Regions from separate parts of the Marinobacter shengliensis genome, predicted to be linked through region 4. Evidence: predicted binding sites of a transcription regulator. Region 4 holds the regulator's gene; each other region holds the start of a gene.

Evidence for each region. Region 4 encodes FliA, which starts transcription of late flagellar genes. Its sites were predicted from a motif close to CTAAAGTTTNNNNNNNNNNNGCCGNTAA; they were not measured.
Region 1: the regulator FliA is predicted to act here: its motif matches at 1,418-1,445, upstream of QUE75_RS11730 (methyl-accepting chemotaxis protein).
Region 2: the regulator FliA is predicted to act here: its motif matches at 4,686-4,713, upstream of QUE75_RS12820 (flagellin N-terminal helical domain-containing protein).
Region 3: the regulator FliA is predicted to act here: its motif matches at 2,217-2,244, upstream of QUE75_RS12515 (methyl-accepting chemotaxis protein).

The regions. Positions count from the first base shown of each region.
Region 1 covers NZ_AP028062.1:2,553,170-2,560,627, reverse strand. The annotation lists gene QUE75_RS11735 (hypothetical protein) at 1-33, shown strand, start outside; gene QUE75_RS11730 (methyl-accepting chemotaxis protein) at 77-1,387, opposite strand; gene QUE75_RS11725 (efflux RND transporter periplasmic adaptor subunit) at 1,519-2,727, opposite strand; gene QUE75_RS11720 (ABC transporter permease) at 2,751-5,129, opposite strand; gene QUE75_RS11715 (ABC transporter ATP-binding protein) at 5,134-5,859, opposite strand; gene yghU (glutathione-dependent disulfide-bond oxidoreductase) at 6,021-6,893, shown strand; gene QUE75_RS11705 (Lon protease family protein) at 6,903-7,458, shown strand, end outside.
Region 2 covers NZ_AP028062.1:2,793,510-2,800,967, forward strand. The annotation lists gene fliS (flagellar export chaperone FliS) at 9-407, opposite strand; gene fliD (flagellar filament capping protein FliD) at 474-2,441, opposite strand; gene QUE75_RS12815 (flagellar protein FlaG) at 2,635-3,069, opposite strand; gene QUE75_RS12820 (flagellin N-terminal helical domain-containing protein) at 3,141-4,598, opposite strand; gene QUE75_RS12825 (nucleotidyltransferase family protein) at 5,124-5,486, opposite strand; gene QUE75_RS12830 (flagellin) at 5,805-7,277, shown strand.
Region 3 covers NZ_AP028062.1:2,727,434-2,734,891, forward strand. The annotation lists gene QUE75_RS12510 (MBL fold metallo-hydrolase) at 1-534, shown strand, start outside; gene QUE75_RS12515 (methyl-accepting chemotaxis protein) at 559-2,175, opposite strand; gene QUE75_RS12520 (hypothetical protein) at 2,443-3,105, shown strand; gene QUE75_RS12525 (L-threonylcarbamoyladenylate synthase) at 3,133-3,756, opposite strand; gene QUE75_RS12530 (BolA family protein) at 3,753-4,109, opposite strand; gene QUE75_RS12535 (DNA topoisomerase III) at 4,258-6,402, shown strand; gene QUE75_RS12540 (response regulator transcription factor) at 6,534-7,262, shown strand; gene QUE75_RS12545 (FecR domain-containing protein) at 7,255-7,458, shown strand, end outside.
Region 4 covers NZ_AP028062.1:1,600,699-1,608,156, reverse strand. The annotation lists gene QUE75_RS07335 (chemotaxis protein CheA) at 1-388, opposite strand, end outside; gene QUE75_RS07330 (protein phosphatase CheZ) at 409-1,194, opposite strand; gene cheY (chemotaxis response regulator CheY) at 1,215-1,598, opposite strand; gene QUE75_RS07320 (RNA polymerase sigma factor FliA) at 1,758-2,501, opposite strand; gene QUE75_RS07315 (MinD/ParA family protein) at 2,534-3,346, opposite strand; gene flhF (flagellar biosynthesis protein FlhF) at 3,417-4,733, opposite strand; gene flhA (flagellar biosynthesis protein FlhA) at 4,791-6,965, opposite strand; gene upp (uracil phosphoribosyltransferase) at 7,191-7,458, shown strand, end outside.

The DNA.
Region 1 (7,458 bases), 950 kb from region 4:
CTCGTGGGCCTCGGTTTCGGATTCGGGTTTTGAGCGGTAGTTTCAGTTGATATTCAAATGACACTTCGGGAGCTGTTTACAACTCTTTGGCAAAGCGCTCAACAGCGTCCACAACCTGTTTGGCGCCTTCCTTGATTTCCAGAATCACTTCACCCGCCTGATTGGCCAGTTCCAGCCCTTGCTCTGCATTCTCCCGGGTGCGGAACATCTGGTGCATGACTTCATCCGAGAGCACCTGGTTTTTCTCGACGACGCTCACAATCTCATCCGTGGCTTGACTGGTACGGGCTGCCAATTGCCGCACTTCGTCAGCAACCACGGCAAATCCGCGCCCATGTTCGCCCGCTCTGGCAGCTTCAATCGCTGCGTTTAGCGCCAACAGGTTGGTTTGCGCGGCGATACCACCAATGGTTTGCACGATCGAGTTGATTTGCAGTGATTGTTTGCTCAGGGCCTCGATACTTTCAGTCGCGGCCTGCATTTGAGCTGCTATATTCTGCATCGTTTCGACGGTCTCCTGGACCACGGTCGTGCCCTTTTGGGCGCTGATATCCGTTTGCTGTGAGACGTCGTAGGCCACGCTTGCGCCCTCCCGTACTTCGGCTTCCCGTGCGACCTGATCAGTGACCACGCTGGCAAACTTTACCACCTTGGAGAGGTTACCCTCGGCATCGTAGACCGGGTTATAGGTGGCCTCCAGCCATACCTCGTGGCCACGGCTGTCGATCCGTTTGAAGCGGTCTGCCACGTACTCTCCGTTATTAAGTTTTTTCCAGAAGGCGTCATATTCAGGGGAGTTGGCTTCCTCTGGCGTGCAGAATTTGCGGTGATGCTGGCCAACGAGTTCGTTGAGCTGATAGCCCATGGCCCGCTGAAACTGATTGTTTGCGGTGATAACCGTGCCGTCTAGGTTGAATTGAATAACCGCGGTGGAACGGATCAGTGCATCAATGAAGGCCTCGCTTTCTTTTCCACCTTCCACGGTTTCGGTGACGTCGCGGGCATAGCCTTGAACGTAAGCGAGCTTGCCATCCGCCCCGCGCACGGGAAACCAGTGTATGTTCAGCCACACCAGTGGGCCACTGGCGCTCAAGTAGCGGTAGTTGTCGCTAACCGGCGCGAATTCTGCCATTGCCTTGTTGAAGTTATGGAAGCAGGGCAGCTTTGAGACATAGGGCGGAACAAGATCCGACAGCGGTCGGCCAAGAAGCTGGTCTGACTGGTAGCCCAGAGTGTCGGCGAAGTCCTGGTTTACCGCGCAGACGCAGAAGTTGGAATCGAGCCTTATAGACAGCATGCCTCGGTCCATCTGGTGCGTCAGCTGGCGCAGCATGGCCAATTCTGCACGTTGGTCTTCGAGTTCTTTTTTGAGCTGGCTATTAAACATCGGGAAACCCCAACAAGAGAGAGTTCCTTGTTAACGGCCGGGGCGGCTGACTCTTGAGGTCAGTCTGGAAGGAAATTAAACGGCATCGGTTAGTTCTGCTCAGTGCAAGGACACTCCGTTACCAGAGAGGCTCAACGAACCCGGATTCGATCTCCATCATTCAGCCCTCGCCCCGGGTGCCGCACAACGCGGTCGCCTTCATTGAGCCCCGACAGGATGACGGTGCTTAGTCCGTTACCGTGGCCTGCCTCCACTGGCTGGATATTGGCGCGGTCTCCAGTAACCTTGAAAACCGCATACCCGTTGTTGTGGCGGAACAGGGCGGAGGCTGGCACTTGCAGGGCGTCTTCGGCTTGCCAAAGAATAAACTCGGCATCCACTCGGTAGCCATCGCCCAGAAGCTGCCAGTGTTCGTGGGGGCTGAGCATATCGGCAATAACTTTTACCCGTTGTTCTTCAACACCAAGTGCTGAGACATCCTGGAAGCCAACGGGCTCCACTCGCCGGATAACCGCATTGAGGGTGGGGCCGCCCCATCCTGTCAGGCGGGTGGCCAGGCCAGGCTCCAGTTTCACGGCATCGAAACTCAGTACGTCTACCACCACTTCCAGGGTGCCCGGGTCTCCCAATTCCAGTAATGGCTCTCCGGCCTGGACAATGCCTTCGCTTTTCCTGACCAGCCCGAGCACAGCACCATGAATGGGGGAACGAACCGCTACGCGCTCTGCCGGTTTGCCTCCGTTGGCGGTGGCGCTGGACACCTGCAGCCGGGTTTGCGCAGCAGCGAGTTCATGGCTGGCGACTTCTTCATCAAACCTGGCAGAGCGCAAGATAGCCTGGGCACGAGCGGCGGTGGTTCTGGCCTGTTGCAACTGTTCGTCCGAGACAAAGCTGGACGGTCTTAGTGCCAGTAATCGCTGGTATTCCTGTTGGCTGAAGTCTGCGTCGGCCTCCGCCGCGGCGGCCTTCTGGCGGATGGATTGGAGCGAAGAGCGGGCGGCAGCGACTCGGGCTTCTGCTTCAGCGCGGCTGCGGGCATCCAGAATGCTGGCGGGCATGGGGTCGATCAGGGTGAGTAACTCCCCGGGGATAACCGTGTCTCCCACGTCCAGCTCAAGCCGGTGTACAAAGCCGGTTACCGGTGATGACACCAGATAGCGGTCTTTTACCCGGGTTTTACCTTCTTCCCGCACGGTTACCTCCAGCGGGCCCCGTTGCGCGGTAGACAGGTCTACCCAAACCGGCTCTGGCCTCAGGATAAACGCGAAAGTCACCACGGTCAGTGCTGCCATCAGTGACCAGAAAAGTCTTTTGCCGGTTATGTGGTTACGCACGGCCATGAGGTGTTCCCTGCAAGTTGAGTTTATTCACGGGTTTTCAGTACGGCCACCAGGTCCAGTTTACGGAGCCTGCGCCAGGTGATGAAGCCGGAGATCAGGGCAGAGGCGATCACTACGTTGGCTGCCAGTGCCAGGGTTTTACCGGTGATGATCAGTGGCACCCGGTATAATTCGGTTTGCATGGCTGTTACCACGAGCTGGCCAAGCCCAGTGCCGATGGCCCAGCCCAGTGGTATGCCCAATATCAACAATACCGCAAGCTCCCCCAATAGTATGTGGGACACTTCGTTATGGCTGTATCCCAGCACACGCAGGCTGGCCAGATCTCGCGCTCGCTCTGCCAGTGAGATTCGGGCGGTGTTGTAGATCACGCCGAACGCGATGGAGCCGCCTAGCAAGCTGATAATGAAGGTGTAGGTCAGGAAGGTTTTGGCCAGGGTTTCAAAGAAACTGTCGAGCATGGCCTGGCGTAGATTCAGGGCCATTACTTTGGGTGTGTCGCGTAGTTCCTGGTAGACCGTTTCGGTGAGGTCTGGGTCCAGGTTCATCAGTATCTGGTTGATGACGGGGCCTTCTCTCAACGCCCGATTCATGGCGCCCAGGTTCATATAGGCACCCACGCCCAGAAATTCGCTGGTGACGCCGGAAACGGGCAGGTTCAGGGTAGGGCGCTGGCCTTCCAGTACACGCACGGTCACCGTGTCGCCGGGGCGCAAGCCTAATGAGTCTGCCAGGAAATCAGTCAGCAGTATGCCGGCCTGGGGGATGTTGACGTCCTGAAGCTGGTGGTCGACCACAAATTGCAGTTTGGCGTTGTCAGGGATGCCTGTCAGCGCGGTTCGCCAGCGCCGGTGGCCGTGAATCAGTTCTACCGCCGTTACCCGCCGGCCTTCGGTGTACCAGATGCCGGGAAGCCGGGCTAAGCCGTACATAGCTGACTGGCTCACCGGGTCTGTCAGGCTGACGGTGAGGTCCTGTTTCTGAACCTTGGCAAATTGGGTGTGCACCATCAGCGAGACCGAACTGAACTGAAAATTGCCCACCACCACAATCGCGGTGGCCATGGCAATCCCGGTGATCGAGAGCAGGGTTCGGCCGGGTCGCCGTGACAGGTGCCGTACGATCATGCGAGACGGCTGGGTAAACCGGACCCAGCCCAGCAGGCGTTCCGGTGTACTGATTCGAAAGCGGGCCGGGCCTTCCGGCTGCATGGCCTGGGCTGGAGGCAGCATGGCAGCCGCGCGAATAGCGCGCCACCCGCCAAGCCACGCGACGCCCAAACTGGTGGCGGCGAGCAGCAACACCCATAGCGGGTTGATTCGGAACAGCAGTTCGGGAAAGCGGTAAAAGTCCATATAGAGTTCACCCAGCGCCCGCCCGAGCCAAAGCCCCGCTAAGGTGCCAATGGCCAGTCCAATCAGGGCAATAACGAGTACCAACTGGCTGTAATGCCAGCCAATCTGTTGATTGCTGTACCCAAAGGCCTTGAGCACCGCGATGATTTCTCGCTGAGTGCTGATCAACCGGCTGACCACCACGTTCAGCAGGAACATGGCAACGCCCAGGAAAATAGCAGGGAAGATGGTGGCCATGGCTTTGAGCTGCTCAAGCTCATCACTCAGAAAACGATGAGAGAATTGGTCTTCACGGCTGAAGGCGCCGGCACTGCCGTAGCGGTCAAGTAACCGATCCAGGCGGTCGATCACATCCTCAACTGGGTGATCAGGGGCTGTTTGCAGTACCAGGCTGTTAAAGGCCCCTCGCATGTCCATGGCGGACGCGAGTGCCTCCTCGGGCATCCAGATGACGCCGTATCGCTCGTAGTCCGGCAACATCCCACCGGGTGGAATGACATAGATGAATTCCGGTGATTCCGCGATGCCCACGATGGTCAGCCGTTGTTGTCGGCCGTTGATAATGCCGGTTATCCGATCATCCAGTTGCAGGTTGTGGGCATCGGCAAAGCTTCCGATAATCGCCACTTCGTCGGTGCGGCTGGCATCCGGTAACCGCCCTTGTCGCAGATAGAGTTGATTGACGGCGGGTTGTCCGGTGGCAGGCACTGAAACCAGCCGTGCGGATACAGGGTCTTGAAAACCGGCCACGTCGAGTTTGGCAACGCCTTCTACCCGGGCGCTCAGGCGCGTGACACCGGGGACTTCAGAAACTTGCGTCAGTACCTGTGTAGGCGCTCGTTTGAGGTTTACGAACACGTCGGCAAACTGGTGTTCCTGGTAGTACTGGTCACGCGTTGCGGTGAGCGACGCGTAATTCACCAGCGACAACAGGCAAACCGCGATGCCGCCTGCAATCACCAGGGCAATGGCCAGCATCTGGCCGCGCATCTGCCAGATTTCGCGGCGCAGCTTGGTGTGGAGGATGCTGGTACCAAAGAGAGCCATGGCGCTACCAGCTCAGGGTTTTCGGGTCTTGCCGGTGGGCATTGTGCTGCTCACCGCTGATCAGACCATCTGAGAGGGTGATCACCCGGTCTGCCATCAGGGCAATAGAGGCGTTGTGGGTGATGATTACCGTGGTGGTGCCGGTTTCCCGGTTGGCTTTCTCCAGGGCATCGAGTACCAGAACACCTGTAGCGGAATCGAGGGCGCCTGTGGGCTCATCACACAGCAATACGTTAGGCTGTTTGGCTATGGCCCGGGCAATGGCAACCCGTTGCTGTTCGCCGCCAGACAACTGGGCCGGGAAATGATCGGCCCGGTTGGCAAGCCCGACCAGTTCCAGTGCCTGGTCCGGCGCCATGGGGTTGCGGGCGATTTCGGTAACAGCGACGACGTTCTCCCGGGCGGTCAGGCTTGGGATGAGGTTGTAGAACTGGAAAACAAAGCCCACGTAATCCCGGCGGTAGCGGGTGAGTTCCTTGTCGGTGGCCCGGGCAAGGTCCGTTTCCAGGTACCGGACTTCACCGCTGGTCGGTATATCCAAGCCGCCGAGAATATTCAGCAGTGTCGATTTGCCAGAGCCGGAGGCACCCAGCATGACCACCAGTTCACCGGCGTAAAGGTCGAGATCCACTCCGCGCAGGGCGTGCACCTGCACTTCACCCTGCTGGTAGGTTTTGGTTAGGCCGCGGGTGTGAAATACCGGAGCGCCTGATAGCGCAGATGCAGCCATAATACGACTCCCTTCGTAAACAACAGATCACGACCAGTATAGCCTGTCGGTACCTCCCGGATTTGATCCGGCGCATTCTCAATGCGAACACAGGTGCTAACGGCAGGGGCAATCAGGTAAAGTCGGTCAATAGCTTACTCACCGTCAATCGGAGACCAAACATGAGTGATTCAACCTATACGCCTCCAAAGGTCTGGAAATGGGACAGCAGTAACGGTGGCAGGTTTGCCAACATTAATCGTCCCGTTGCCGGGCCTACCCACGACAAAGCGTTGCCGGTGGGGGAGCATCCATTCCAGCTGTATTCCCTGGCTACGCCCAATGGCGTGAAAGCGACGGTGATGTTTGAGGAGTTGCTGGAGAAGGGTATCAAGGAGGCAGAGTATGATGCCTGGCTGATCAACATCATGGAAGGAGATCAGTTCAGCAGCGGGTTTGTTGAGGTAAACCCGAACTCCAAGATTCCGGCGTTGCTGGACCGCAGCGAGAATCCGGCCGTGCGGGTGTTTGAATCCGGATCTATTCTTGTCTATTTGGCGGAAAAGTTCGGTGCCTTTTTACCAACAGACCGGGCCCGGCGCACAGAGACGATGAACTGGCTGTTCTGGCAGATGGCCAGCGCACCGATCCTGGGTGGTGGTTTCGGGCATTTTTATGCCTATGCCCCGGAAAAATACGAGTACCCGATCAACCGTTACACCATGGAGGTGAAGCGGCAACTGGATGTGTTGGATCGCCAGTTGGCGGACAATCAGTACATCGCCGGTGACGAATACACCATTGCCGATATGGCGATCTGGCCCTGGTATGGCTCGCTGGTGAAGAACACGGTGTACGAGGCGGCGGAGTTCCTGGAGGCCCACACCTACACGAACATTTTGCGTTGGACAGATGAGCTGGCCAAGCGCCCCGCGGTGCAACGTGGCCGTATGGTAAACCGAGCCTGGGGTGAACTGTCTTCCCAGCTGCACGAGCGGCATGATGCCAGTGACTTTGATTTGCGTACCCAGGACAAGCTGGACGGCGAAAAGTAAGGAGGAACAATGGCGCTACCTGCGGCGTTAACCGAAGACCAGATTTACCACCGTTGCCCGTTGGACAAGTTGAACTTTGAGACAACGGCAACGCTGGAGGAACTGGAACTCCCTTTTGGGCAGGAGCGCCTGCTGCGCGCGATGGAGTTTGGCGCCAGCATGGAGGCCAATGGCTTTAACCTGTTTGTACTGGGGCCATCCGGAGCGGGTAAGCACGAACTGGTCAGGCAATTCCTCGACAAGCACGCCGAAGGCCAGCCGGTGCCTTCTGATTGGTGCCATGTTTTCAACTTCCAGCAATCCGACAAGCCGAACGCCATTGAGTTGCCGCCGGGTGAAGGCCGGATGTTCAAGCGTGATATGAGTGACCTGGCGGCGGAACTTAAAACGGCTATTCCGGCTACCTTTGAAAGTGAAGAGTATCAGGCCCGCATTCAGGAACTGCAGGAAGAGGTGACCCGTCGCCAGCAGAAAGGCCTGTTCGCCATCCAGGAAGAAGCCAACGCCAACAACATTGCCATGATCACAACTCCGGCCGGCTTTACCTTTGCGCCCATGCGTAACG
Region 2 (7,458 bases), 1.2 Mb from region 4:
ACGCTAACTCAAACCGCCTGCTGCTGGCTCACCACCTCATCACGAATGCCATCCCAGCCGTCTTTCACGGAACGCAGCAGGGTCAGCACTTCATCCAGCTTGGCAACGTCATTCTTGGCACTGGCTTCCAGCAAGGTGCGCTCCATGTAGTCGTATAGAGCCTCCAGCCGGGTGGCCAGCTCACCGCCCTTTTCGAAATCCAGGAACGCCCGCAGGCCACCGATAATCTCAATGGCTTTATTGAGCAACTGAGCCTTGGCTGCGTAATCCTTGGCCTGAATTTTGGACTTGGCCATGTTAATCCGCTCAATCGCGCCGTTATACAGCAGCTGAATCAGCTTGTGCGGGTCTGCATCGGTGATGCTGGTCTGAGTATTAACGCGCTGATAAGCCTGTAAACCGTTCATAAATAACCTCGTGTCACCGTTGTCCGGTATGCCATGGTTGGCTGACCAACCATCAGTATAGCTGAATTAATCGTTCTGCCGGTTCGGCGCCAGGGCCGCCAGCTGCTGAGTCACGTAATCCCGGGTATTGTTGAGCTGGGAGATCAGGGAATCCGCCGCGCTGAACTGGGCCACCAGACGGGCCTGATAGCTCTCAACCCGCAAATCCAGCTTGATTCTGTCTTCCTGGATGCGCTCCAAATCCCGGTTCAGGGCATCAGTCCGGGAGCTCAAGGCACCGTCTGCACCCAGAATGCTGGTAATCGTATCTACCGCACGTTCACTCACGCCTTCAATAAACTTCACCGAGCCGCGATTACCAACGTCACCACCGGTGATACGCACCTGAAGACCAGCGGCATCGCCACCGGCACTGTTTGCCAGGAACAGCACCTGGCCGTCGCCCTGGGCAGTCTGGCCGTTAATGGTACCTTGGACATCCTGGCCGGCGTTGCCGGTGGCGGTGTTCAGCCCCGTGACGTTGCTCAGCCCGGTCAGGCTCACATTGGAATCACTACCAAAGCGATTGGAGGTGAAGGTCAGCCCCTCTGCGGCATCATATGCCACCTGAACCGACCGCCCAGCTGCACTCAACGCAGTATTCTCACGAAGGGCAGTCTGAATGGCAGCGGCAAAATCCTCACCGGAATAATCACCTGCAGCAATCGAGACCGTTGTGGTGGTTTCACCATCCACCCGGAACGTGAAGCTGTTATCTGCTTGAACCTGAATCGCGTCTGCGGTGTTTGGGACAGAGTAATTAAGGCTGCCCCGAGTCGCCATCTGGGTAACATTAATACTGTAATCACCCGGGCGAGTATTAGAGCCGCTACGAACAAACTCCACCTGGGAATCGCTAGTTCTGCCCTGCTCGGCAAACAGAGCGGTTACATCATCCGGGTTTTCCCGAAGCTGCTGCTGAAACTTCTGACTATCAAACTGCAGCTCACCAGTACGAAAATCGGTGCTGATACCCACATCTGCCAGGCTCCGCACACTGGCGTTTTCCAGCCCGGGAATAATATCTGTTAAAACCCGCTTCAACTGGTTCTGAATGTTCCGAACCGTGGAATCCCCGGTCAGAATACTGCCCCGGCCGGTTTCGCTATCGAACGAAGACAGCTCACGAATAGTACCCTGCAGCTCGTTAAACTTATCCACGAACGCCTGAACACGCTCGGCAACCGCCGCCGTGTCCTGCTCCACTTTAATAGTGGACTTACCCTCACCGGTAATGTTGAAGGTCAGCCCGTCCACCACATTTTCAATGGTGTTGGTGGCCCGGCGAATTTCTACGCCGTTGATTTCCATCACCGCATCGCTCGCCGCAATGGTTTGGCGCATGCCATCCACGTTATCGGGATCTGCTGTGTCAAAAGCGAACCGGCTCAAACCCGGAGCGGCACCATCTTCAGTAACGGAAATATTCACGGCATTGGCTTCACCGGTCTCATCCGCAGACAACACCAGTTGGAAACCGTTGCCGGTATCAATTACACCGGCAGACACGCCCGCATTGGCCTCGTTGATGGCATTCGCCAGGCCTTGCAGGGTGTCGTTGGAAGAATCGATGGTGATGTTGGTGGTCTTGTCACCCACTTGAAGCGTCATGGTGCCACGGCCAACGCTGGTGGCATCCCGGTCGGCGAACACATCCCGGCTGGCCAGGGCCTGGGACTGCGCCAGACTTTTCACATCGAGGCTGTAAGAGCCGCGGCTGGCCTTGCTGGCATCCACCGACACATCAATATTGCTACCCGAGGACGTGGCCGAGAACGACTTCATCGCATCCGCAGAACCGAGCTGTCGCATAGGCAGGCGCAGCTCTGTGACGGCACTGCGCAACTTGCCATAGGCGGAAATGAGCGCCTCTGTGCGTTCCGTTTTCTGATCCAGCCGAACTTCCGTGGGCCTGCGCTCCGCAGCCACCAACTGGTCGACAAGATCCGACGTCAAAACGCCGGAGCCGATACCTAACGATGAAATACTGGCCATAACCGTGCCTCCTCAGGGGGGCGAATCTCTGTACTGATCAGTTTATCGGCAGCAGGCGGCAAAACTTTGCCTTTTTTCGGAAAATTCCTATGCCGATTTGTAACAGTGCGTAAACGCAGAACACCGCCGGCTCTTCTCAGAGGCGGCGGTGCTGAAATACCGTCGTTTTCATCCGCGCAAAAGCGGCAAGCTTTTACACCTTGATGTTAAACAACGTCAGCGGTTCGTCCTGCTGCAATTTTTCTGCCAACCTCATTGCCACTTCGTCCGGGATCTGGCGGATCACTTCCTGGGTTTGCTGATCAACCACCCTTACGATGGTCTGGCCCATGTCGTTATCCACTTCAAACTGGAGATCCCGCTGCACGGTTTGAACAAAGTCATTCAACTGGCTAACCGCCTCGTTCAGTTCCTTGCGCTGCTCTTCATTACGGGCCTGCAGCTTTTCAGCCTGCGAAGCCTGTTGAGCAACCTGGGGAGCCTGCACCTGGCGGGTACCGGCAGCCGAAGCAGCAAGGTCAGGGGCGTTCCGGCCCTCGGCCTGAGATGACGACATTGCCTTCGCCGGAGCCTGGGCGCCAGAGCGCACCAGTTTCAGGTCCGGGCTGTTCAGGTTAACGTCATTCATAGCTTTACCTCGCTATCCTTCAACGGCGGAAGGCCGGAACCCGAGGGCTCCGGCCGTTACCGCTATGCCCCTTACTGCAGGAGGGACAGAACCTGCTGCGGACGGGCGTTCGCCTGAGCCAGGACGGAGATACCGGCCTGCTGCAGTACCTGGGATTTAGCCAGGTTGGCAGTTTCTGCCGCGAAGTCAGCGTCCAGGATACGGCTGTTGGAGGCGCTGAGGTTTTCCGAGGTTGTTGCGAGGTTCGCAATAGTGCTTTCAAAACGGTTCTGAATTGCACCCAACGCGCCTCTGAGCCCGTTGACTGTAGTGATTGCAGAATCGATCCGCTTGATGGCATCGTTAGCGTTAGCGACAGTATCAACCTTAACACTCGACAGCGTGCTGGTGTCCTTTGCGATAACGGTGTTATTGTTGGCGAAACCAAGAGCTACACCATCTCCAGCAATAGTAATTTTCTCAGAAGCACTTAAGGTTAGCTTTCCGCCGTTGGTAGCAGTCGCCCCGGCAGTCGTCCCAAGTGTAGTGCCAGCAGCTGCAGTCAAACCACCACCAGCTCCGCCGGCAACAATCTGGTTAATAGTGATATCACGCCCATCCGCAGCTGTCAGAGTCAGATCCGACCCCGAAAGTGAGGCGACAACACCTGTTTCGCTAGATTCAGCATTAATGGCGTCCTTAATCTGCGCTACAGTAAGCACCCCATTATTTTCCTGATCCTGATCCAGGACAGTAACACCATTAATCTCAAGCGTGTAGTTCGCACCCGCTCCTGTGCCAGTTGTGTCTGCAATGGTGAATTCAGCTGTAGTTTCTGCCTCAACCGTCAAGCCAGCAATTCCAGCGCTTTTAATCGCCTCAGCTTTAGCAAATGCACTACTGGAGCTTTGACCAGCCTCAGTTCCAGCCACTGAAGCCCCAATATTAACTGCTGCGCCAGTACCTACAGCGATGGTACCTGTACCTGAGGTGGAGTTGCCGTCAACACGATTAGCGCTTTCCTGCTCAGCAATTTGCCCAATCTGACCAGCCCGAACCCCTTGACTCAGGTTGATCGAGATTGTCTCACCTGCGTTGGCACCGACCTGGAAAGCATCTGTTCCAAAATTACCATCCAAAACCTTCAGACCGTTGAAGGACGTCTGGCTGGCGATTCGATCAATCTCCGCAATCCGCTGCTGGACTTCAGCGTTCAGTGCCGACCGATCAGATGCGCTGTTCGTGGCGTTTGCCGATTGAACCGCGAGCTCACGAATCCGCTGCAGGTTGTTGGTGATCTCATCCAGACCACCCTCTGCCGTCTGGGCTAGAGAAATGCCATCATTAGCATTACGGGTCGCGACATTCAGACCAGAAATTTGAGATTGGAAGCGAGTGGAAATCGCCAGACCGGCAGCGTCGTCCTTGGCGGAGTTGATACGCAGGCCGGAAGACAGGCGCTGAAGAGCCTGATCATTCTGACCCTGAGACTTGCTCAGTTGGTTCTGGGCGTTCAGTGAAGCGACGTTAGTGTTAATACCGAGAGCCATATTGCTTCTCCTTCGACAGATGTCGTTATTTCATGGAAAAGGTCTGGCGCCCGGTTCTCAGTTGGGAGCGCCGCCCTGTTATTCCACTTAACGGCACCCCACCCGGTTGCTTTAGAAAAAATTTCAACGATTTTGTAAAGGAATGTAAAACGTCGAAGTTGAGCCCCGCGACTCTCTTTGAGAGAACCCCATGGCACGGCACTGCGTTAGGCTATCTTGACGGATACGAAACTCGTGTTAGCTTGTCATTACAACTATTGATTCAAATAAAGGAAAATTTATGGATATTGGAACTTTGAAAAAGACTTATTGCCACCTTCTGCAACTCCTTAATGAAGTTGTGAAAAACGAACAACTAGCATCCAAAGAATGCATAGTTACAGGTAACTCCAATTTACCCACGCCTTGGGCGCCAGTCTTCGATAACCTACTTAGCGCACTTGCGGAGGCAGAGATACAGCTAAAGGAAGCTGGGGTGGAGCTATCGTCTATTAACAGCAGTAACTATTACTAAGACGGCAAGCCTCAGGCTGCATAAAGCTCCCTCTGGCCCGTCAACACGGATTGCCGAAAATACGGATTTGTTAAAGAGGCCTTGATGATCAAGTCAACGGGCCGATTGAGAAACGCCTCCAGCCCAAGTTTCAAATCAAAGAAAGCAGCGGCTGTTTGTCGAGCTGACGAGTCGGCATCAAAAGACACAAGAAAATCCAGGTCACTTTCCTCCCGGAAACGATCCGTTGTGGCCGAACCAAAAACCGCAAGGTGGCTGACATGATGACGCCTACAGAGTTCTGCAAGGTCGCCGACGTGTTCTTTGAATATATCTGGAATGGGGTCTCTGCCATGATGCTCTACCCGGTCACGAGAATGCTTAGACTCTATCATAGCCCGATAACAGAGCCCCATATACCTTTGGGGTCAGACCCCAGGACATTTGGTGGAGTGAAATGTACCAACGCAACTCCACAAAACCGGCAATCCTTTTCCCATCCCCCACGCCAACTTTCCGGCGCCAGGCATTACCCTGCTCAAAACCTGATCTAAAAACCATCAATTAAAACAGGCATGTAAAGCCACTTTCTTAAAACTGGCACACCCTTCGCTTGGTATCCGGCAAAACGGCAATTTAACGAATTTCCGCCGGCAAGGGTTCCCCTCTCAGTGGGCACTAGGCTACCGGCACCTCTGAGCAGGAGAATAGATATGCCTCAGGTCATTAACACCAACATTGCGTCGCTGAATGCTCAGCGCAATCTGAATGCTTCGCAGGGCGATGCCAACGTGGCACTGCAACGGTTGTCTTCTGGCCTGCGGATTAACTCTGCCAAAGACGACGCCGCTGGCCTTGCCATTTCCGAGCGCTTCCAATCCCAGATCGCCGGCCTGAACCAGGCCCAGCGGAATGCCAACGACGGCATCTCCCTGGCGCAGACGGCGGAAGGCGCGATGGACGAGATTACCAATAACCTGCAGCGGATTCGGGAACTGGCGGTTCAATCGGCTAATGCGACGAACAGTATTTCTGACCGACAGGCACTGAACCAGGAAGTGCAGCAGCGGATTGAGGAGATCAACCGGATTGCCAGCCAGACTTCCTTTAACGGGTTGAAGGTGCTGGATGGGACGTTTGGAACTCAAACTTTTCAAGTTGGCGCAAACACCGGCGAAACAATAGGCGTTAGCGGACTGGATTCGCGGGGTAGCCAGCTGGGTGCGACAGTTGGCAAAACAACGAACTTCAGCTCACAACTTGTCCCATTCCCTCCAGTAGAAACAAATGCCCTCGGTCTTGATTACGAGACAAACGTGAGCGGGGACCTAATTATCGACGGCACAACCGTCCCCATTACTTACACTGGTGCCGGTGGAAATGACATTGAGGACCTGGCGGCAGAGATACAAGCACAACTCACTACTCCATTCCCGGGACTTACGGTGACCGGAGACACTGCGAACGATACCCTTATCTTCACAAACGAATCAGGGGAGACCGTGCAAGTCGCCATAAACCTAACTGACACCGACACGCCAGCTAGCACCTTCGCTCAGTCTTTTGAGTCTACGGGAGGATCACTCGCAGACTTTTTTACAGCGAATGAGGAGGCGTCCATCGACTTTACGGTAAATGGTATATCCTTCACGGCTGATAATGTCACCTCACTCAACGACGTTATTGGCGCCATCAACGCCCGCTCAAACGAAACGGGTGTCGAGGCTAATCTTGATCGAACCAATCAAGAGATAATTTTTGCATCTCAGTTCGGCGAGGATATCGCTGTTCAGTTCACCGCTGATCTTGACGGTGATGGGGTGGATGATATTGATGTAGACGAAACGTATGCTGCAGCGACCAATACCGCCTCGTTGAACACCACCGATATATCGACTCCAGACGGTGCTGACCTTGCAATGATCACCATCGATTATGCGATCGACAAGATTAACAGCTTCCGCGCCGAGCTAGGCGCCGTCCAAAACCGCTTCGAGTCCACCATCGCCAACCTGAGCACCACATCAGAAAACCTCTCGGCCTCCAACAGCCGAATCCGCGATGCCGACTTCGCAGCAGAAACCGCCGAACTGGCCCGCACTCAGGTGCTCCAGCAGGCCGGCCTCTCCGTACTGGCCCAGGCCAACGCAAGACCCCAGCAGGTGCTCCAGCTACTGCAGGGCTAAGCTCCTGCAGCACAACCAAAACGGCCGGGCTAAACACCCGGCCGTTTTACTTTTGGGGTCAGACCCCAAGACATTTCACCCCATCAAATGTACTGGGGTCTGACCCCAAATTTCGCTTGCCTCGTCCTAGCTACCATTAGCCAATAACGACCCCACGCGCTAAACTAAGTCAATTGAACTA
Region 3 (7,458 bases), 1.1 Mb from region 4:
CGCGTTCGGGCAGCAGCGAAAGCCGAAGGCGTTACCCTGGAGAAAATTCTGCTCACCCACGCCCACATTGACCACGCCGGCGGTACCGCCGAGCTGGCAAAGGCGGAAGAACTGCCCATCGAAGGCCCCCATAAGGAAGATAACTTCTGGATTCAGGGCCTGGCCATGCAGGCGCAGATGTTCGGGTTTCCGGCGCCGGAGGTGTTCACGCCTAACCGCTGGCTGGAAGACGGGGATACGGTGACCGTTGGCAATGAAACCCTGGAGGTGTTGCACACTCCGGGCCACACGCCGGGCCATGTAGTGTTTTTCCATCGTGGATCAAAGCTGGCCCAGGTGGGTGACGTGCTGTTCAATGGCTCTATCGGCCGAACGGATTTCCCGAAAGGCGACTACAACACTCTGATTCATTCCATCCGGGAAAAACTGTTCCCCCTGGGGGATGATGTGAACTTCATCTGCGGCCACGGCCCTATGTCCACTTTCGGCCAGGAACGGGCTACCAACCCTTTCGTGTCGGATCACCGGGGCTGAGCGCCCCAGTACCAGCGGCCGGAATCAGTGTTGTGACAACCGGAACTGCTCGATGGTCTTACGCAGAGTTTCGGCCATAGCCAGGAGGTCACCGGCAATGCGGGCGGTTTCCTGGGCGTCGCTGGAGGTTTGCTCCGCCGAACGGCTGATTTCGATCACGTTGTGATTGATGGATTCCGACACATCGCTCTGTTCGTTGGCCGCGCTTTCCATTTCTTCGTTCAGGCCAGTGATCTCGCGCACCGCCGCCGCAATGGTCTGCAATTCCGTTTCCACTTTCAGAATCGACTCCACCTGATGCTGCGCCAGTTCAGAGGCATGGCGCATGGTGCCCACGCAATCCACCACCTCTTTCTTCAGGCCATCTATGGTGTGGCGAATCTCCTCCGTGGACGCCTGGGTGCGGGACGCCAGCGCGCGCACTTCATCAGCCACTACGGCAAATCCACGGCCCTGCTCACCGGCACGGGCGGCTTCAATGGCGGCGTTCAGTGCCAGCAGGTTGGTCTGGTCTGCAATCTCGGAAATCAGCTCCAGACGGGTGGCCATCTCGGTGGTGCGCTGATCCAGCTGTTCGATTCGCTGGGCACCGCTCTGCACCTCGGTGTTAAGTGTCTCAATACCCTTCACGGCGTTGTGGGCCAACTGCTCACCGGTCTCCGCCGCCTTCGCTGTGTCTGCGGATTTGCGAGCAGTATTCACCGCGTTCTCCCGCACCTGAACTGCGGATGCCGCCATCTCTGTCGTGGCGCTGGCCACCTGGTCGGTGTTGTCACGCTGAGCAAGCACTTCACGTTCCGTGGTTTCCGCCTTGCCGGCAATGGTCCGTGCCGCTGATTCAACCTGGGCAGCGTTGTCCATCACCGTATGCATGCTCTCCCGAATCTTCGCCACCATTCGGTTAAAGGCGCGGGACAGTGAACCGATTTCATCGTTGCGGCTAACGTCCAGCTCAATGGATAGATCCGAATTCCGGGATATTTCATCCATCCGGTCATGGAGCCTGCGCAACCGGGAAAACACCAGCCGCCCCAGGACCAGCGCGGTCAGGAAGAAAATCACAACGAAAATGACCACCTGAACACCACCACCCACCAGCAACTGCTGCTGCAGGCGGGCGTCGCTCTGGGCCAGGGAATAGTCCACCCGGATGGCACCGAGAATCTCCCCTTCCTGGGCCTGGTGGCAGCCGAGGCAATTCACCCCCTGATAGTCTGCCTCGGCAATAACCGGCTCAATCAGGGTATAAACCCGGCCCTGGTCATTTGCCGAGTAGAGCTCCACCCGCTCGCCACGCAATGCTCGAAGATCTTCAGGTTCGCGACGTCTCTCCTCCGCATTGCCGGCGCCGTACATCGCATTCAGTTGATCGCTGCGCACCACCCGAATATCCAGAACATCCTCGGAAGCCTTCGCCCGATCACGCAGTACCTGCCGGTTATTGATGGTACCGGTGACCATCATGGTGTTGAGTCCGTCAAAGTAGGATTTTGCCAGCCCATCCACATACTTGTGGCTGTATTCCTCAAGGTGCGCGCGCTGCGAATGGGCGCTGTAGACAACCGTAAACGCCAAAATGATGGAAAACGCAACGGCCAGGGCCGCAAGCAGCAGAAAACGGATCGAGTGTTGTTTTTTCATGGTACCCCGGCAGCGGAAGATCAACTGAACAACCATCTGTTATGACGGCAGTTTCGGGCATAACTTTATAGACATACGTCAATTTTTATATGACCCAGATCAGCCCGATGCGATCCCTATGACACTCGTTGCAAAGTTTTACATTTCCGCGCAAGTACAGACTGCCGAACCTCAAGAACAACCTGGCCCAAAACCTGCTTATTACTCACAAACACAACCCATAAACGGATTTCCGGCAGTTATTTACCGCCGAGGAGGAAATACATCATGTCTTTGCTGACATCCCTGATACAAGCCAGCACACGCTTTCAGCAAGCCATGGACAGCCGCCAGGCACCGGCAGCCAACCCTGATGGTGAGAAACCCGCTGCCACGAAGCAACCCGAAGCCGCCGGTAGCCCGGGTGATGACCGCTTTACCCCGTCAGGGCAGTCAGAGCTGGACCCCGGCAGCCTGAAAGCTCGCAAGCTCCCACTCGGCCAGTACAAACAGACCGTTGCACAGGATCTTTCCTTTGTTCGTGAAACCCTCCGGCACAAACTTGCCGAGTACAACCTGCACCCGGCAACGGCCCTGAGCGTGGGAAAAGGTGAGAACGGCAATGCGGTAGTTGAGGGGAAGCTGCCCGAGGAGCTTCGCGAAAGAATTGAAATGGACCTGAACAACAACCGGGGCTTCCGGGAAGCCTTCAGTCGGCTGAGCGTCAGCGAACCGACACTGCACTTTATGGATAACGCCCTGAAGCTCAATCAGGCCTACGGCGTGAACAACTCCCTACTGGATTCACTGCTCAGCGACAACCAGCAGTTCAACGGATTACAGGATGTCATCCACCGTTACGACAGCCTGAAACGCAACGCCAACAGCGGCCAACCCGACTTCGGTAACAGCGTACAACGCTACGCCTTCAACCTGAACACCCGGGCCTGATACCCGGGTGGCATTGGTCTTTGACCGTTAAACCTGAAACGGGGCGGGATCGCCCTTACCAACCCGGGTGACCTCGGGCGCATCCCCAAGAAAGTTCACCACTGTAGTCGCTTCCATCCCACAGAACCCGCCATCAATGATCAAATCCAGCTCGTGTTCCAGAACATCCCGGATTTCATAGGGATCGGTCATCGGCTCAGTTTCATCGGGCAGAATCAGGGTACTGCTCATGATCGGCTCGCCCAACTCGCCCAGCAGCTCCCGAACAATCTCGTTATCCGGCACCCGCACACCAATAGACCGACGCTTGGGATGCAACAACCGGCGCGGCACCTCACTTGTGGCTGGCAGAATGAACGTATACGGCCCCGGTGTGAACGTCTTCAGCAAACGGTACTGAGTGTTATCCACCTTGGCGTACACACCAATATCCGACAAATCCCGGCACACCAGCGTAAAGTTATGCTTGTCATCCAGCTTCCGGATACGCTTGATACGATCCGCCGCCTGCTTGTCACCCAGGTGACAACCCAGCGCATACCCGGAATCCGTGGGATACACAATCACCCCACCCCTACGAAGAATATCAACCGCCTGGTTGATCAACCGCTTCTGCGGATTCTCAGGATGGATCTGGAAAAACTGACTCATGAATTCACTCCCTGTCCCAATTTTTCAGCCATGGCGTCATCGCCCTTAGACCCACCCATACAACCGGGCGAATCCGGCGCCGCCTGACCACTGGCCGCCCACTCCTCCGGCGTATACAAATGCAACGCCAAAGCATGCACAGGCCCCGCCAGCTCATCCGCCAACACTTTATAAATGGCCTGATGCCGCTTAACCTTCATCTGACCGGCAAATTCCGGCGACACCAGCGTCACCTTGAAATGGGTTTCCGAATTCGGCGGCACCGAATGCATATGGCTCTCGTTCTCCACAGCCAGCAGCTGCGCGTCAAACCCGTCTTTAAGTTTTGCTTCAATTGCGTTCTGAACTTTCATAACTACTCCACAACCGTCCGTTTAAGTCACCACAGCCGCCTCCCCCAACACAACCAGTCTACTACACAACAAACGATAAGCCCGAAGCCCTTGACACAAAAGCCCCAAACAGACACATTCCGATGCCACTCAGCAAACCGCCAACACCATGCACCTGTACATCGCCGAAAAACCCAGCCTGGCCAGAGCCATCGCCGCCGCCCTCCCCGGCCCGCACCAGAAAGGCCAGGGCTGGATCCGTTGCGGAAACGGCCAGGAAGCCGCCACCGTCAGCTGGTGCATCGGCCACCTGCTGGAGCCGGCCGAGCCCGCGCGCTACAACCCGGCATGGAAAAAGTGGCGCCAGGAAGACCTGCCCATGTTCCCGGAACAATGGCAGCTTATCCCCAAAGACAGCGTAAAACAGCAACTCAAGGTGCTCGAATCCCTGATTCCACAGGCCGACATGATCACCCACGCCGGCGACCCCGACCGAGAAGGCCAGCTCCTCGTCGACGAAGTGCTGCGCTACGTTGGCACCACCGTTCCGGTCAAGCGGGTACTGATTAACGACCTGACTCCCAGCGCCGTTGCGCGCTCCATTCAGGCACCGAGAGACAACAAGGAATTCCGCCGGCTATCCCATTCCGCCCTGGCCCGACAAAGGGCCGACTGGTTGTATGGTATCAACCTCACCCGGTTCTACACCCTGAGCTACCAGCAACAGGGTCAGGACGGCGTTTACTCGGTTGGCCGAGTACAAACGCCGGTGCTTGGCCTGGTCGTGGAGCGGGACAATACCATCGAGAACTTCGAGCCCAAACCCTGGTACCGCATTGAAGGACAATTCCAGGCATCCGAAGAGGACGCGGACCAACGCCCGTTTACCGCCCGCTGGCTGCCGGATGAAGCCTATGGAGACCATCTGGACGAAGAGAAACGCCTGCTCAGCCGGGATGTGGCCGAGCAAATTGCCCATGCCGTGAACGGTCGGCCCGGCACCATCGCAGAGTCCCGCTTCCGGGACCGGCCCGAACCACCGCCCCTGCCGCTGTCCCTGTCGGCACTGCAGATAGAAGCCGGGCGACTGTTCCGGATGGGAGCCAAAGACGTGCTGGACACCGCCCAGAATCTGTATGAACGGCACCAGTTGATCACCTACCCCCGGTCCGACAACCGTTACCTGCCCGAGGAACATTTTCATCAACGGGACCAGGTGATTCGCGCCATTGGTCGAGTATCCGGCGAGCTGGAAGCGCTTACCGGGCAACTGGACAGTAACCGGCGCTCCGCGGCCTGGAACGACAAACAGGTGGACGCCCACCACGCGATCATTCCGACCGTCCGCCCTACCCCGAATGGCAAGCTGACGGCCGCCGAGGAAAAGATCTATAACCTGATCAGCCGCTACTATCTGATGCAGTTCGCCCAGGATGCAGTTCACCGTGAGGGAAAACTGACGGTGCAGGTTCAGGAACACAGATTCCGGGCCACCGAGACGGCGATACTCACCCCCGGCTGGAAAGCCCTGGAGCTGAAACTTCGGGAGAACAACAACGAGCCGGAAAAACCACCGCTGCCAAGGCTGGAGAGTCGTGAGCCGGTCACCTGCAGCAACGCCACGGTAACCGAACGCAAAACCCAGCCACCCCAGCACTTTACCGATGCCACCTTGCTGTCGGCGATGACCAACATCGCTCGTTTCGTGGCGGCCCCGGAACTGCGTAAAACCCTGAGGGAGACCGATGGCCTTGGCACGGAAGCCACCCGCGCCGCCATTATCGACACACTGTTCCGGCGAGATTACCTGTACCGGGAAAAGCGATTCATCCGCGCCACCGACAAAGGCAAGGCGCTGATTGCGGCGCTGCCGGACACTATCCGTACCCCGGACCGTACAGCGGTCTGGGAAGCAACACTGGAGAGCATCCGCCGTGGCGAAGACGACCCCAGGGCATTTCTGGAGTCGCTAAAGCAGGAAATCCGCGAATTCATTCATCGGGCGCCCGATGCGACCGGAACTCCGGTCAGCGAAACGTCGGTGCATTGCCCAAAGTGCCGGGCGCCCATGGTCGAGCGGGAAGGAAAATTCGGACGTTTCTTTGCCTGCACCCGCTACCCAAAATGTAACGGCACGCGCCCTCTGGAAGACAGTGCACCGGCAGACGGAACCGGGCAGAAACCCGTGCCCTGCCCCCATTGCTTTTCACCCCTGGTGAGGCGCCAAAGCAAAAAAGGCTGGTTCTGGGGCTGCAGTAATTTCCCCGCCTGCCGACAAACAGTGAACGACGCCAACGGCAAGCCTGCGCTGTAGTTACGGAATTCTACATATCACTACTGAACGCAGCCTCATTTTTTGGGATACTTGGCCTCTAATGCAGAGGATTTTCACTCCGCTCTGTGCCAAGACCACGAAATCGGCAACACCATCGAGGGCCAAGCTTAATGCGCATTGCTCTGCTGGAAGACGAACACGAACAAGCGCAACACATTCAAGCCATTCTCTCCGAGAAGGGTCATCACTGTGACAGCTTCCCCACCGGTCAGGCCTTTCTCGGTGCCGTTCTGCACCGCAGTTATGACCTGATTATCCTGGACTGGCAGATTCCAGACATGACCGGTATCGACGTACTGGAGAATGTGCGCGCCCAGTTGGACTGGCCCATTCCGGCCATTTTCCTGACCCAGCGGGACAGCGAGGCCGACATCGTCCGGGCGCTGGATGCCGGCGCCGACGACTACCTGTCAAAACCAGCCCGGGCGGCCGAGCTTACCGCCAGGATCAATGCCCTGGCCCGCCGCAGCAACCCCGACAGCGACAAAGAAGTGCTGGTTTACGGTCCGTTTGAAGTTAACACCCGGCAACGAATCATCCTGCTGCACGGTGAACCGCTTACCCTGACCGACAAGGACTTCGACCTCACCCTGTTCCTGTTTCAGAACCAGGGCCGGCTCCTGACCCGCGAGATGCTGCTGGAACGCGTGTGGGGCCTTGCCCGGGATATCAACACCCGGACCGTTGATACCCACATGAGCCGGTTACGCCGTCGGCTGGGTGTAAACCCGGAGAACGGATTCCGCATCAAGACCATTTACCAGCGCGGCTATCGCCTGGAAGCGATCAAAGCCACTGAAGCTGACGAGCCCCGGGAAGACAGTGCAACCAATGCTTGACCGCAAACGCCAAAGCGTCACAGGTTTGCTCCTGTTGATTGTAACCAGCCTGCTGCCCGGCGTGGCTGCCGCCGAGATATCGGTTGCCCGAGGCTCTTCTTCCGCCGCGCCCGCCCAGCAATCGGAAAGCGCCCCGGAATGGGTGTATACGCTCCGCTCCGGTGAGACACTCAGCGACATCGGCCAGTCCTTGCTG
Region 4 (7,458 bases):
CCGGCTTGGCAAGTTCATCCAGCGCAGCGATCAATTCGTCCGGAGCCGGAGTCGGCTCTTCACGGTTACGAACCTGATCAAACATGGCGTTGACGTGGTCCAGAGCTTCCAGCACCACGTCCATCAATTCGGAGGTGACCTTGCGCTTGTGGTTGCGGAGGATATCGAACACATTTTCCGCAGAGTGACAGCAGTTGACCAGCGCTTCGAGCTGCAGGAACCCGGCACCGCCCTTGACCGTGTGGAAACCACGGAAGATGGCGTTGAGCAGGTTGCTGTCATCCGGATGCTGCTCAAGATCTACCAGCTGCTCGGACAGCTTTTCGAGAATCTCGCCGGCTTCAACCAGGAAGTCCTGCAGGATCTCTTCGTCGGCATCAAACGCCATGCGTCACCCTCTATAATCGTTCAGAAACCGAGACTGGATAACAGGTCATCAACGTCGTCCTGCCCCGAAACTACATCATCACGCTCCTCAGCCTTGATCTGAGGCCCTACCCCTTTTTCGGCCGATTCTTCTTTTTCTTCAATCTGGTGCACGGTGCCGGTGAGCTGGTCCACGTGGCTGGCCATCACCACCAGGCCAAGCAGGTTCTCTTCGACTTCTTTCACAAGAGCCGTTACTTTCTGGATAACCTGCCCGGTAAGATCCTGGAAGTCCTGGGCCAGAAGGATTTCTGACAGGTTGCTGTACAGGGTATCGGAATCTGTGGCCAGGCCCGCAAAGAAGCGATCAATGCGGCCGTACAGCTCCCGGAATTCTGCCGGCTCCATTTCCCGACGACGCAACCGCTGCCATTCGTCTCGCAGGGCGGTCGCTTCGTCGCGCATGGTATGCGCCACCGGCATGCTTTCTTCGACCAGGTCCATGGTGCGATTAGCCGCCTGGCTGGTCATCTGGACAACGTAGGCCAGCCGATCCGAGGCATCGGACATCTTGGACAAGGCTTCTTTCTGCTCGGCACTGCGGGCGTCTATCTGAAAATTCCGGATAGCCTCGTGCAGGCTCCGGGTCAACCGCCCCACTTCCCGATAGAGGCTCTGGTCGCGAACTTCACTAAGCTCGTTGATCACCGACATCGCACGGGCGTAGTTACCGGAACTGATGCATTCGGCCAATTCGGAGCTTTGCTGCTGGAGCTTTTCGGTTACCTCCGGGTCGAGGCCCTGATGGTTCTCGTTCTTGTCAGTCATGACAGCCATCCGACCTCTGGTTACTGGATTCGCTCGAAGATCTTCTCAATCTTTTCCTTGAGAACGGCAGCGGTAAACGGTTTGACGACGTACCCGTTAACGCCGGCCTGCGCCGCCGCCACAATCTGGTCACGCTTGGCCTCCGCGGTTACCATCAGCACCGGCAGGTTCTTCAGGTTCTCGTCTGCCCGCACCGCCTTGAGCAGATCAAAACCCGACATGCCAGGCATGTTCCAGTCGGTCACCAGGAAGTCGTACTTGCCGCTCCTGAGCATGGGCAATGCAGTGTTGCCATCGTCCGCTTCATCCGTATTGGTGAAGCCAAGATCGCGCAGCAGATTCTTGATGATTCGCCGCATTGTGGAAAAGTCATCCACAATGAGAATTTTCATGTTTTTGTCCAATGGGACCTCCAGTCAGTAACACCCGGATTTCATTAAGCCTTTTGAAAGTCTAGCAGGCCGCTGCTTTAACCGCTTATTGTGTGGTGTTTGGCCGCGTTGTAAAGCGCCGGTTACCAAAATCTACACAGTTACGCGCCGCGCGGTCAGCGCCGGCCCGGTTTATTCTGGCTCGTCTTCCCGCCAATCGGACAACCGCCCCCTGAGACGAAGGGCCGCCTGGCTATGAATCTGGCTGACCCGGCTCTCGCTGACGCCCAGCACCGCGCCGATTTCCTTCAGGTTGAGCTCTTCCTGGTAGTAGAGGCTCAACACCAGCTTTTCTCGCTCAGGAAGCTCTTCGATTGCCTCTGCCAGGCTTTTCTGGAATGCATTTGATGAAATGCCATCCAGGGGATTATCGCTGGCCTCTGTTTCTTCTATCGGCAGCTCCCCGGATTCATTGAGCTCATCAAGGCTAAAAAGTCGGCCACTGTTGGCGTCTGCCAGGGAAGCATGATATTCCGACAGGTCAATGCCCAGCTCTTCGGCAACATCGACATCCTGGGCCTCGCGCCCGGTGCGGTCTTCAACCGTTTTGATGGCTGCCGCGATACGGCGGGCATTGCGGTGAACGGAGCGGGGAACCCAGTCGCCCTTGCGGATTTCATCCACCATGGCACCGCGGATACGAATGCCTGCGTAGGTTTCAAAGGTGGCACCCTTGCCGGTGGAATAGCGTTGTGCAGCTTCCAGCAGGCCAATCATGCCGGCCTGCATGAGATCTTCAAGCTGAACCGAGGCCGGCAAACGGGCCATCAGATGAAGGGCGATTTTCTTGACCAGCGGCGCATGCTCCTCAATCAGCTGAGAGGGGCCTTTTGCGCCAGCCTGATGGTAGATTCCCAGGTTTTTCGCCAATGTCATGTATCCGGTTTTCTTATAGGACTGGATTCAGATCAGACTTCGACGAGCCGCTCCACGAAAAACTCCAGATGCCCTCTTGGCGATGATGGCAGCGGCCAGCTGTCCACTTTCTCTGCCAGGGCACGGATCGCCAGCGACGCCTTAGCCCGTGGATAGGCATCCAGAACGGCCCGCTGCCGCTGAACGGCTTTTTTGACGGCTTCGTCGTACGGCACGATACCTACATATTGTAGTGCTACATCAAGGAAACGCTCGGTGACACGGGTCAGTTTTTCATACAGATGCCGGCCTTCCTGCTCATTTCGCACCTGATTCGCCAGAATACGGAAACGGTTGGTGCCGTAGTCGCGATTCATCAGTTTGATCAGGGCATAAGCATCGGTAATGGAGGTAGGCTCATCGCACACCACCAGCAGCAATTCCTGGGAGGCCCGCAGGAAACTGACGACCGACTCGGAAATACCGGCTGCTGTGTCAACAATCAGCACATCAATCTGGTCACCCAGCTCGCTGAAGGCGTTGATCAGCCCTGCATGTTCCATCGGGCTCAACTGGGTCATACGCTGGGTGCCGGACGATGCGGGGACAATCTTGATACCACCCGGGCCGTTGACCAGAACGTCCTTGAGGTCGCACTCGCCACTGAGCACATCCTGCAGATTGCGATTGGCGGTAATGCCCAACAGCACGTCGATATTGGCAAGGCCAAGGTCTGCATCCAGCAACACCACCCGCCGGCCTTTCTGGGCCAGCGCGATACCGAGGTTGACGGACACATTACTCTTGCCGACACCGCCCTTGCCGCCGGTAACCGCAATCACCTGAACCGGATGTGGTCTGCTCATACTGTTATCAGTCTCTTACTGCGTTCTTGTGTGGGCGCAAACGGCAGCGCACCGGCTGTACCACCGGGCCTCAGGCCCCTTCTGCAACGGCCTGGCCGTGCTGCATTGTTTTCAGGCGTTCTACGCCCAACCGCACCAGAGGAATGGCCTCTGCCCGGTGCAGGTCTTCGGGAATCTTCTGGCCATCGGTATACCATGCCACTGGCAGGCCGGTTTCCATGACAAAGCCCAAAGACTCACCCAGTGTCAGCGCTTCGTCAATCTTGGTCATGACGCAGCCTGCAAGGTTTGCCATCTTATAGCAATGCCACACGGATTTCATGATGCGCGGCTGGCTGGTGGCAGACACGACCAGATGGGTACGGATATTGTGATCGCTCCGGGCCAACTCCGCCAGCTGTTCCTGATAACCGCGATCCGAGCTGGTCAGCCCGGCAGTATCAATCAGAACCAGGTGCCGGTCTGACAATTCGTCCAGAATGTCATCCAGGGAATGACTCTCGTCCACAACCCGGACCGGAACATTGAGAATACGGCCAAACACAAACAGCTGTTCATGGGCTGCCACCCGGTAGCGATCGGTGGTGACCAACGCCAGGGAATCCGGCCCGTGCTCCAGTACATATTGGGCTGCCAGCTTGCCAATGGTGGTGGTCTTCCCAGACCCGGTTGGCCCCACCAGCGCATAGACGCCGCCGGCCTCAAGCCAGTGTTCCCGAGCGGTACGTACGCCGGTGGCCAGCATCTTCAGGGATTGCTTCCAACCGTCTTCCAACCTGCCGGCGCGATGCTGACGGGACAGAGAGGTTGCCAGCTCCGCGCCCAGGCCAAATTCCTGCAGCCGCTCTGCAAGCCTCTGCTGAACCGCATTGGATGCCGCGACTGCAGGCTTCTCGGGTACCGAGGTACGGCCGCTGACCATCTCTCTCAGGGAGTTGATTTCCGCTCTCATGCTCGCCAACTCATCCGAGTAGCCCGCCTCTGATCGGCCACCTGCATTGCCCACCGAGGTCGATCCACCAGCCAACTCACCTGACCAGTCGGCACCCGGCCGATCATCAGCCAGTGCACGATCATATTCCGCGCCGACACCCGCCCGCTTCTCCCGCACTTCGCGAATGCGACTGCGCGATCGGTTCAACTCTTCTTCCAACCGACGATGCTGGTCTGCCTGCAGCTCCGCCAGGCGCGAGCCGTTGGTGGCCTGTGCCGCTTTCTCGCCAAGGCGCTGGCGTGCCATATTTTCGTCATAGTCCAGGGCCGTCACAATTTCGACGCCTCCGTCCACCCGGCGATTGGACAAAATAACGGCATCCGGCCCCATCTCATGACTAACCTGTTTCAGGGCTTCGGCCATGGTCTTTGCAAAAAACCGTTGTACTTTCATAACGCTTCATCCTCCACCGGCGTGCCCGAATCGGGTGTTCGCCTTGCCCTGCCGGCCTTACTGGCCAACAGAGGCGACTATCGTGATCTGTTTGTTATCCGGAATTTCCTGGTACGAGAGCACATGCAAACGCTCTACCCCATAACTGGCAAACTTTGCCAGCACTGGCCGCAAGGGCCCGGAAACCAGAAGAATCGCCGGCTTGCCCAGCATTTCCTGGCGCTGAACACTGTCCTGAAGAGACCGCTGCAGCTTTTCCACCATGTTGGGCTCAAGCACCAGGCCAATATCTTCCTGTCCGCCGGATTGTTGACTCTGCTGAACAGACTTAAGCAATAACTGTTCCAGATCGGGATCCAGAGTGATCACCGGAATCTCGGCATCGTTGCCACAGATGCTCTGAACGATCATTCGGCGAAGCGCCTGGCGAGCCAGGGTGGTCAACAGTTTCGGGTCCTGGCTTCTGGGGTGCACGTTAACAATGGCCTCGGCAATGGAGCGCATATCCCTGACCGGCACTTCTTCCCGGAGCAGGTTCTGCAGTACCCGCAGCAGGACGCTCACGGAAATCGTCGTAGGCACCAGCTCCTCCGCCAGTTTCGGAGCCATTTTCTCCAACTGGTCCAGCCACTTCTGGGCCTCTTCATGGCCGATAAGTTCATGGGCGTGCTTTTGCAGAATCTGGTTAAGGTGGGTAGCCACCACCGTGCTGGCATCCACCACGGTATAGCCCAGGGTCTGGGCCTGGTCTTTCTTGTCTGGCTCAATCCAGATGGCATCCAGGCCAAAGGCCGGATCTTTGCCTGCAATGCCTTCCACCTTGCCAAACACCTGGCCCGGATCAATGGCCAGCTCACGTTCCGGGTGAATCTCCGCCTCGGCAATGGTCACACCCATCAGGGTGATGCGGTAGACGTTTGGCATCAGGTCCAGATTGTCCCGAATGTGCACTGACGGCATCAGGAAACCCAGATCCTGAGACAGTTTTTTCCGAACCCCCTTGATGCGACTGAGCAGCTGCCCGCCCTGGGATTTATCGACCAGAGGAATCAGCCGGTAGCCCACTTCCAGACCAACGATGTCAACGGTCGCCACATCATCCCAGCCCAGCTCCCGGGTTTCACCGGGCGCCGGCAGCGCCTGTCCTTCTGCGCCGGACCGATCCTGAACCACCTCGCCACCGGCACGGGGCGCTCCACCAGCCATGCCGCCACGACCGGCGTAAACGCCCTCTTCTTCCACAGTCTGGCTTTGCTTTTTCCAGATCAGCCAGGCCGCACCGGCGGCAAGGCTGCCCAATCCCAGGAAGGCAACATGGGGCATGCCCGGAATCAGACCCAGGATAATCAGGATGACTGCGGCAATACCGATGGCCTTGGGCGCGTTGAACATCTGATGAATGATCTGCCCGCCCATGTCCTGGCTGGCCGTTACCCGCGTTACCATGATGGCAGCGGAAGTAGACAGCAACAGTGATGGAATCTGGGCAACCAGGCCGTCACCAATGGTCAGCAGCGCGTACCGCTGCATCGCCAGGCCAAAGTCCAGGCCATGCTGGAGCATGCCGATCGAGATACCACCAATGATATTGATCGCAAGAATCAGCAACCCCGCAATGGCATCGCCCTTTACAAACTTGGACGCACCATCCATGGATCCATAGAAATCCGCTTCCTGGGCAATCTCCGAACGGCGGCTTTTGGCCTCGTCCTGGTTTATCAGGCCCGCGTTCAAATCCGCATCAATGGCCATCTGTTTGCCGGGCATGGCGTCCAGGGTAAAACGGGCACTGACTTCCGACACCCGGCCGGCACCCTTGGTGACTACCAGGAAGTTGATGATCATCAGGATGGCAAACACCACCAGACCAACCGCATAGTTCCCGCCAATCAGAACCTCACCGAACGATTCGATCACCTTACCGGCAGCATCACCACCTTCGTGACCGTTGAGCAGGACAATCCGGGTAGAGGCAACGTTCAACCCCAGGCGCAGGAGCGTGGCAACCAGCAGTACCGTCGGGAACGACGCGAACTCCATCGGCCGAAGCGCGTACACACACACCAGCAGAATGACGATGGACAAGGTGATGTTGAAGGTAAAGAACACGTCCAGCAGGAAGGCCGGCATGGGCAGGATCATCATGCCCAACAAGCCCATAAGCATCAGTGGAATACCGATACTGCCCCGCGTCAGGGTTTTGACGTTACTCAGAACTAACGCTCTGTCCATGCTGGATACTTCTCCGCTCTGCCGTGCTTTTCAGAACTGTCAGGGTCGAAAATCTGACGCGGCGCGCCAATCTGGGAGAGTTATCGCAAGAACCGTACCAGGCCTTACAGTTTTTGATATTTACCGCACGACCAGCGCCTGACGCGGGCGCCCAGATACGGTATCCTTGCGCCATTTATTGCATCCGAAATCAAGCCCGAACATTCGAACACACAGGTGACCCCAATGCCGATCCACGAAGTGAAGCACCCCCTGATCCGCCATAAACTCGGCCTGATGCGCCGCGCCGACATCAGCACCAAGAATTTTCGTGAACTGGCACAGGAAGTTGGCGCACTTCTGACCTACGAGGCGACCAAAGACTTCAACCTGCAGGAAAAAACCATTGATGGCTGGGCCGGGCCGGTGACCGTGGAACAGATTCACGGCAAGAAAGTCACCATCGTGCCGATTCTGCGCGCTGGCCTGGGCATGCTCGACGGCGTGCTGAGCC